2 regions of the Herbaspirillum lusitanum genome follow, and region 2 is predicted to be linked to the other one. Evidence: riboswitches for the same ligand, from Rfam matches in the RefSeq annotation. Region 2 holds a riboswitch; the other holds the start of a gene.
What was found. Region 2 has a riboswitch for cobalamin ahead of DXT88_RS16100 (TonB-dependent receptor family protein). Riboswitches for the same ligand answer to the same signal wherever they lie in the genome.

Region 1: linked by a shared signal. The riboswitch ahead of DXT88_RS13080 (CbtB domain-containing protein) and the one ahead of DXT88_RS16100 (TonB-dependent receptor family protein) in region 2 are both predicted to bind cobalamin.

The regions. Positions count from the first base shown of each region.
Region 1 is NZ_QXFG01000008.1:1,047,720-1,051,931, reverse strand. Features, by position in the region: gene DXT88_RS13095 (cation:proton antiporter) at 1-354, shown strand, start outside; gene DXT88_RS13090 (hypothetical protein) at 653-805, shown strand; gene DXT88_RS13085 (hypothetical protein) at 887-1,321, shown strand; cobalamin riboswitch at 1,451-1,766, shown strand; gene DXT88_RS13080 (CbtB domain-containing protein) at 1,934-2,161, shown strand; gene DXT88_RS13075 (CbtA family protein) at 2,183-2,953, shown strand; gene DXT88_RS13070 ((2Fe-2S) ferredoxin domain-containing protein) at 3,041-3,379, shown strand; gene DXT88_RS13065 (cobaltochelatase subunit CobN) at 3,372-4,212, shown strand, end outside.
Region 2 is NZ_QXFG01000010.1:279,645-283,856, reverse strand. Features, by position in the region: gene DXT88_RS16110 (chemotaxis protein CheA) at 1-918, opposite strand, end outside; gene DXT88_RS16105 (protein phosphatase CheZ) at 918-1,652, opposite strand; cobalamin riboswitch at 2,066-2,325, shown strand; gene DXT88_RS16100 (TonB-dependent receptor family protein) at 2,388-4,212, shown strand, end outside.

The DNA of each region.
Region 1 (4,212 bases), on a different contig from region 2:
TTTTTCATGGTGCTGCTGATCGGCATTCTTTTGTCCGAATATGGATTATCACGCGAGGGCGTCTTGATTGCAGGGCTGCTATTTTTTATCGTGCGGCCGATTGCGGTGGCGCTTGGGCTGCTCGGCTCCGGCACCGAGATCTCGCATCGCTGGCTGATCGCCTGGTTCGGCATTCGCGGCGTCGGCTCGCTCTACTACCTGTGCTTCGTGCTGCAATTTTGGCATGACAAGCTCGCGGCACGCATCGCACAGGATGTGCTGACGGTGCTGGCCCTGTCCATCCTGTTGCACGGCATTTCATCGACGCCATTGATGCATCTGTACTGGCGCAAGCGCGTGGCGGCGAAAGGATGACGCATCGCCGACCTTCGCCGCTTGCGGCTGCGCCGGCGTAAGAGTTGCGGAAGCCCGAAAAAGTGTTTGTCCTATACGCAGCGCCCGCGCCAGCGGGTAGCCTGTTGCTGTGACGTTGGTGGCCGGTGGCGCCACCGGCCGGCGTCGCTCTGAGTTCGTTTCCGGGCTTCAATTGCAGCAGAAAGGACATCCCATGCACAAGCCACAAGACATCCCGCCGGTAGAAGTGCCGCCGCTGGATCCAAATCCGCCGCAGGATCCGATTCCTCACCAGAACCCGCAATGAGGAGGAGCGCGCATGCATACACCGCAAGAGACGCCGCCGACCGCACCGCCGTCTAAAGACATCCCGCCGGACGAATACAACCCGGTGGAAGATCCGCCTCTTAATCCGCCCGAGCCCGGCATGCCCGAGCCGCCGGAAACGCCGGTCAGAATGGCATGGCACTGATAGCGGAGAGGAGAGCGCAGGCCACAAATTGCGCGCGCCGCAACGCAATTCAAAAACGATTTAGCAAAGGAGTACAGCATCATGGCAACCAGCACTCTGGATCCGGACGTCCTGCCGACTTCCGATCGACAATTGAGCAAGGGCCACGACAACCATGCCCTTGGCCCGGGCGACAGCTCGGATAGCGGTAGCGACATGACGAACGTCGCCACTGAAGCCGACAGCGATTCGCACGGCACCGGCGAACGCGTCTCGGTCGAACGCGGCGAACGTGATCGCGCTCCGGAAGTGCCGGAATCGGTCGAGCAGGTCGCCAGCGATGAGGAAAGCGGCGAAGACATCGTTGCCGCCGACGAACGTGAACTTGAAAAACAGACGGATAGCGTCAAGGAATCCCAGAAGATCAAGCGCGACCAGGATCTCGACGACGCCCTGGAGGACACCTTTCCCGCCAGCGACCCGATCAATCTGACGCCCGAACCGCCCAAAAAGGTGGCGAAGGCTCCCGATCAATAACGGAACATGCAGTAATCCAAGCTGCTCCTGAAGTTCCGGCGGGCCGGTTTTCCATTTGGAGAACCCGCCCGCAAGCGTTTCTGCAAGCCGTTTCCGGGTTGCCAGAATCGCCTGCGACACCTATACTGCCGGGGTAGCATTGCCTTGGGTATCCGGTGGATGGTCATTCACTGGATTTAATCGGGAAGTCGGTGCGTTTGTCGGTCAATTTCAGTGAATTTCGGTGATCTTTTGATATCCATCGTCATTTTCATGTCATTGTGATCCGTCAGGCAAAACCCACGCTGCCCCCGCAACGGTAAGCGAATCAGCGAATCTGCATCCAGCCACTGTGCACCGGTGTTATCAACACGGCATGGGAAGGCGCAGGTTCCGATTCCGGCGAGATCATGCTCGCCGTGGATCATTCGCAAGCCCGGAGACCGGCCCTCGGTATACGATTTGTTTTGTATCGCGGAGGGCGATCAACGGACTGCTTCCCGGAATGCTGTTTTCTTTGCACCCCGCGTTGTTTCCTGATTTTCCTTCGTGACGGTTCCGCTGTGCTGCTCTGCTACTGGTGCCGCAAGCGGTTGGTTTCAATCCGGCTCAGGCCCACCCGAAGGAAAACACATGGCAATCATCACCGGCGCATCCGCCCCCGATACCGACGCACTCGACTCCGGCTCCTCTTCTCCTTCTTCCACCGGCTCGCGGCTCTGGCGCGACCGCATCTTGCCGGGCCTGACCGCATTCGTGTTCGGCGCCGCGTTGATCTACGCCGCCGGTTTCGCCTCCGCCGTCGAGCTGCACAATGCGGCGCATGACGGCCGCCATTCGGCCGGTTTTCCTTGCCATTAAGAAGCCGCGCGGAACATCCCGATGATCAATTTCGCAGTATTGCGACGGATTGCCTCCGTCGTCCTGTTGGCCGGCGCGCTGGCCGGCCTGTTGCTCACAGCCGTGCAGCAGTTGCAAGTTTCCCGGATCATTTTGCAGGCGGAAGTCTACGAAGAAGCCGCGGCCGCGAAGGCGCATGAGCTGGCGCATGCCGCCGCTTCTGCACCAGCCTCGGCCGGCGCGCCTGTTGCCGCGGAAGCCCACGAACATGAGCACGAACATGAGCACGAACATGAGCACGAACACGGCGATGAATGGGAGCCCGCCAACGGCTTCGAGCGCACCGCCTACACCGTGCTGGCCAACGTCAGCATGGCGATCGGCTTTGGTTTGTTCCTCGCTGCCGCCATCGTCGTCAGCGGCAGGAAAGTGACCTGGCGTTCCGGATTGCTGTGGGGCGTGGCCGGTTACCTGGTGTTCTTCGTCGCGCCGTCGCTGGGCTTGCCGCCGGAAGTGCCGGGCACCGTGGCCGCTCCGCTGCATGCGCGCCAGCTGTGGTGGATCATGACGGCCGGATTGACCGCCGCAGGTCTTGGCCTGGGCGTGTACGCACGCCATTGGACGCTGAAGTTGCTGGGGCTGGTTTTGCTGGTCGTGCCGCATCTGGTCGGCGCACCGCATCCGGCGGCGCCGGGCGGAGCGGCGCCGGAAGAGCTGGCGCAGGCCTTCATCCACGCCACCGCATTGGCCAATGGCGTTTTCTGGCTGGCGCTGGGCGGGCTGACCGGTTACTTCTATAAAAAATTCGCCTGAAGATTCGGTTGAAACTCAGGTTGTCATTTCGGATGCCGATCCGGCCAGCGATGGCCGGATCGGCATTTTAGCCAGTAAAGAAAGTCCATGAGAACCCACCACCGCCACGTCCTGATGTGCACGGGTCCGCGCTGCACCGAAGACGGCGTGCTGGCCGAAGCCATGTTTGCCGTGCTGGGCGAACAGATCGACGCGCGCCCCGAGCTGCGCGTCAAGCGTACGCGCACCCACTGCATGGTGGCCTGCAAGGTGCAGGCGCCGGTGGTGGTGGTGTATCCCGAAGGCGTCTGGTATCGCTGCGAGGATGCCGCCGCCATCGAACGCGTGGTGGTTGAGCATCTCGAAGGCGGACGGGAAGTCACCGACCTGATCTTCCATCGCCTGGGCAGCGGCGACGTCAATCCCGAGGAGCCGGAAAATGTCTGACCAGGCAACACAATTCGTCGCCGCGTCTGCACCGCCTGCACGCATTGCCGTGCTGACCCACGCGTCCACCGACCTGGCCATCCTGCATCACGCGTTGACGCAATTGCCGGGCGATTTTCCTGCGACCATCGGCATCAACCTGCAGGGCGTCGAAAACGACGCACGCATGAGCGAGCTGTTGCAGAGCGAACTGGCCGATGCCGACATCATTGTGCTGCGCATACTCGGCCGTCTCGGCAGTGTCGCCGGTTTCGCCGAATTGCTGCGCCACGCGCAACGCCAGGGACGCCATGTGATCGCGCTCAGCGGCGCCGGTGAACCCGACGCCGAACTGGCGGCGGTGTCGACCGTGCCGGGCGACGTGCTGCGCGAAGCGCTGGCGTATTTCCACGGCGGCGGCAGCATCAACCTGGCGCAGTTCTTACGCTTCGTATCGGATCGCCTCCTGCTGACCGGCTTCGCTTACGAGCCGGCAGTGGCCTTGCCCGATCACGGCATCTATCATCCGGATCTGGAACAGGATGCCGGTATCGCCGATTGGCTGCGCTTGCGCATCGACGTCGCAGGCCGCCGCAAACCGGCCGTCGGCGTCATCTTCTATCGCGCGCACTGGATGAGCGGCAATACGCGTTTCATCGATGCGCTGGTGACGTCGCTGGAGCAGCGCGGCATGGATGTATTGCCGATTTTCACCGCTTCGCTGCGCACGTCGGCGGCGGACTCCGACCTGCCTGCTGCGCTCAGTTATTTCTCGGGAGAGAAGGGGGCGCATGTTGATGTCCTGATCAACACCACCTCCTTCGCCATGGGTGAAATCACGCCGGGCGGCCCGA
Region 2 (4,212 bases):
GCGCGACGCGCGCCCGAGGGTTTCGGCCAGCGTCGACATCAGCGAAGCGGCGGTGCCTTCGAACTTGAACTGTTGCAATTTTTCCAGCAGTACGGCGGCCTGGTTGGCGGCCTGCACCGATTCGCCGGCAACTTCCAGCAGCGCATCGAGCTTGCCGGCATCGATACGGATGCTTTCTTCCTTGGCGTTGCCGGGCTGATTGTCAGTGGCGCGACGTGCTTGCACGGGGGCCGCAGCCGGCTTCGGCGTCGGCGTCGCGGACGGCAGCGACTTCGGATGGCCGGAGCTGCTTTCCGCTTCCGCAGGCGCAGCTTGAACAGGTGCGGCAGCAATTGGCGCTACCTCGCCGGTACCGCCGGAAACAGCCTGATACAAGGCGTTCCAGTCGAGCGAGCCATCAGCGCCGAGCACGCTGGCGCCGACGTTGGCGGAAGGCGCCGCGCCGGCAGCCGGCGCACCCGCAGCACCCGCAGCACCCGCAGCAGGCGTGGCAGCAATGGCCGCAGATGCAGCCGCTGCCGGCGCCGCTGCATTGCCTTCAATCGCTTGCGTCAGAATGTCTTCAAGGTCCTGCGGCATCGACGCCAGGCTGGCCGGATCGGCGCCGTTGGCCAGCTCATTGAGCTGGTCGGCGACGAAGCCGCTGGCTTGCAGCGCCGCTTCGATCGCCAGCGGCGTGACGGATGCCTTACCGGTGCGCAGCGCGTCGAACAGGTTTTCCGTCAAGTGACAGGCCGATACCATGGCCGGCAAATTGACGAAACCCGCACCGCCCTTGATGGTGTGGAAGGCGCGGAAAACCGCGTTCAGAATTTCCAGATCGTCAGGATGCCGTTCAAGAGTCAGTAGATGCTCTTCAACGCTAGTCGCGAGGTCCAAGGCCTCAACGACAAAATCCTTGAGCATTTCATCATCCATTAGAACCCCAGGTTAGCGAGTAAGTCATCCACATCATTCTGCGCCATGGCCGAGCCGGGAGCAGAAGGTCCGTTCAACAACTCTACCGGTTTGTCGGCCCCGATCGCCGCCTTGACTTCCGGCGGTGCGTTGTCGCGCAGCAGCTGCGCGAGCTCACGTTCCGCGATGGCGGTGATGCCGACGATCTTCTTGATCAACTGGCCGGTGATGTCCTGGAAGTCCTGCGCCATCATGATTTCGAGCATGCGGGCCTTTTCGACCTCGGTGGCTTCGATGACGGCGGAAGAGAATTTCTTGGAATCGTTGGCCAGGTTCTTGAATTCGTCGATGTTCATCTGGCCGGCGAACAGGCGCGCCCAGCGGTCATCGATGTCCTTGGCTTTGCTGGCGAGGGCGTCCTGGGCCGGCATGCCGGCGTCGATCGAATTGAGCACCTTGTTGGCGGCTTGTTCGGTCAGCGTGGCAACGTGCTCCAAGCGCCCCTGGGCGTCGCCGATCTGCGAAGCGACATCCGACAGCGAGCGGTCGTAGCCGAGTTCGCGCATGGAATCGTGCAGCAGACGGACGATGCCGCCCAGACGTTCGTACATGGGTTTGTCGGACTGGTCTTCGAGCGGATCTTCGGTTGCGCCCGAGGGGGCCGGAGCTGCCGGTGCAGCTGCTGCAACCGAAGCCGGCAGGGTTTGCGCCGAAATCTCATCGAATAGTGCCTCTAAATCAACGTCGTCACTCATGATCTTGGTATCTCCATACAAATTTGATGCGTTATTTGCTTCCGCCGCGAGGCAGGTAATCTGTCACAACTGAATTACAAGGTTCGACGAGATGGTTCAGTGATAGGAAGCTCCTGTTGCTGTAAGTGCGCGGCAGCGGCCGCCGGATATCCATTGCATATCGGCAACAAATAAAAAATCTGTAGAGAGCTTGCCCCTGTTTTTGCCTGATCCTCCGGAGTGTGTCCCGGCAGAGACGGACTTCCGCTATTTGTTGAATGGATTATAAGTCCCTGTCAAGCGGCTCCATCGGCTAAAAAGCGATGAAAATTCCCCATTTAAATGGCGTTATGGCGATCCTGTTGATCTTCGGGCAATCATAATGCAAGCCCGCTTCGTTTGTCACGGACGATTGCCGCTTGTGGCGTTGGCGCATACAATTGCGCCGTTTTGGTGCTCGCCGGCATGCTCGTGCCGGCAGTTAAACGGGAAGCACGGCGCGGTCGTCTCGCAAGTCTGTACGTCCGCCAACGTGCGCTGCCCCCGCAACGGTAAGCAAGCGTCGTTTCTTGTCGGAACGGCAACCTGCCGACCTCGCCACTGTGATCGCTGCGCAGCTTGTTTGCGACGCGTCATGGGAAGGCGCGGCGGGTCCGCTTGTAGCCCGGATACCGGCCACGACAGGGGAAGGCGTAGCTTTCCATTTCAATCCGGCTTGCGGGGAGGCAGGCGCGGAGATCATTGCAAACGAACATCATGACATTCACCGTTCCATCCCGCCGCACCGCGATTGCCTGCGCTTTCGTTGCCTTTCCGCTTGCCTGCTCCGCGGCACAAGCCGCCGGCGATCAAAACCTCACTCCGGTCCTCGTGACCGCCTCGCGCTTTCCGAACGACCCGGCGTTTCCACCCGTGGGCGCGACCGTGATCGGTGCAGAAGACATCCGCAACGCCGGCATCGACAATGTCAACGAGGCAATTCGCAAACTGGGCGGCGTGTACGGTCGCCAGAGCCTGGCAGGTCCGGGCGACTTCGCGCTCGACATGCGCGGCTTCGGCAGCAACGGAGATCAGAACATGGTGATCTTGATCAATGGCGTGCGTCTGTCTGAAAACGAATTGTCGACCGCCTTGCTGTCATCGGTGCCGATCGATTCCGTCGAGCGCATTGAAATCGTGCGCGGCGGCAGCAGTGTGCTGTATGGCGACGGCGCCACCGGCGGCACCATCCAGATCATCACCAAACGTCCGGCTGCGGACGCGGTTCATGGCAGCGTGGTCGGCGAGGTAGGCAATTACGGTTTGCGCAGCGGTCGCGCCAGTGTCGCCAAAGGCTGGGACGGCTTCGCATTGAATGCGGCGTATAGCAAGCAGCACGCCGACAATTATCGCGACAACAATGCTTCCAATCAGGAGAATTTCAGCGGCACGGCGCAGTGGTTTTCCAATGAAGGTCGGTTCGGCCTGCGGGTCGATCTGGCGCGCGCCGACTACGGCCTGGCCGGTTCGCTGAGCATGGCGCAATTCCTCGCCAATCCACGCCAGACCACCAGCCCGAAAGACTACGGTTCGTATGACAGCGACCGCATTACCGCCTTCTTCGAGCGAAAGTTCGGCGCGCTGGAAGCTGCCGCCGAACTGTCGCATCGCGAAAAAATCTCGCGCGCCAGCTACGGCGGCGGCACAGTCAGCGAAGTGCACAGCCGCACCACGCAATTTTCGCCGCGCTTGCGTCATCTCACAGAAGGCACCGTGCTGAAGAACGAACTGGTGGCCGGCATTGATTTCTCTGAATGGCAAATCGGCAATGTCGACGGCAGCGGCGACGCGGCGCAGACTGCACGCGCCGCGTACGTGCGCGATGAAGTGCAGATCGCCGGCAATACCCGTATCGCGCTGGGCCTGCGTCACGAAGTGATGGACAAGCGCAGCACCGCCAGCGCCTATGACAAGGCGCAGGGCGTCAATGCATGGGATCTGCAGGTCAGCCATGCGGTGGTCCCGTCATTGCGCCTGTTCGGCAAGGCGGGCCAAAGCTATCGCCTGCCGACTGCCGACGAAAATCGCGGCATCGTGCTGGCGGCAGGAGAAATCCTCAAGCCACAGACCTCGCATGACCTGGAGTTCGGTGCGACCTGGGGCGGCGCCGACAACAACGCCACGCTCAGGTGGTTTCGTCATCGCATCAAGGATGAATTGTTCTACGATCCCACCGTCGGCGCGTTCGGCGCCAACGTCAATCTCGATCCGACCAAACGGCAGGGCGTCGAACTTGAAGCCACTGCGCGCCTGAACGCTGACTTCAGCCTCAAGGCGAATTTCCAGCATATTGCAGCCACCTTCACGGGCGGTCCGAACGCCGGCAAGGAAATGGTGCTGGTGCCGAAGAACACCGCTTCGGCGCGGCTGAACTGGCAGTCCGGTATTCAAACGGTCAATCTTGGCGTGCAGTGGGCCGATGCACAGCGCTACGGCAGCGACTTCAGCAACACCTGCAATGCGCGCATGCCCTCATACACCACGGTTGATGCGCGCTATGCGGTGCGAGTGAGCGCATGGGAACTGGCGCTGACGGGCAGCA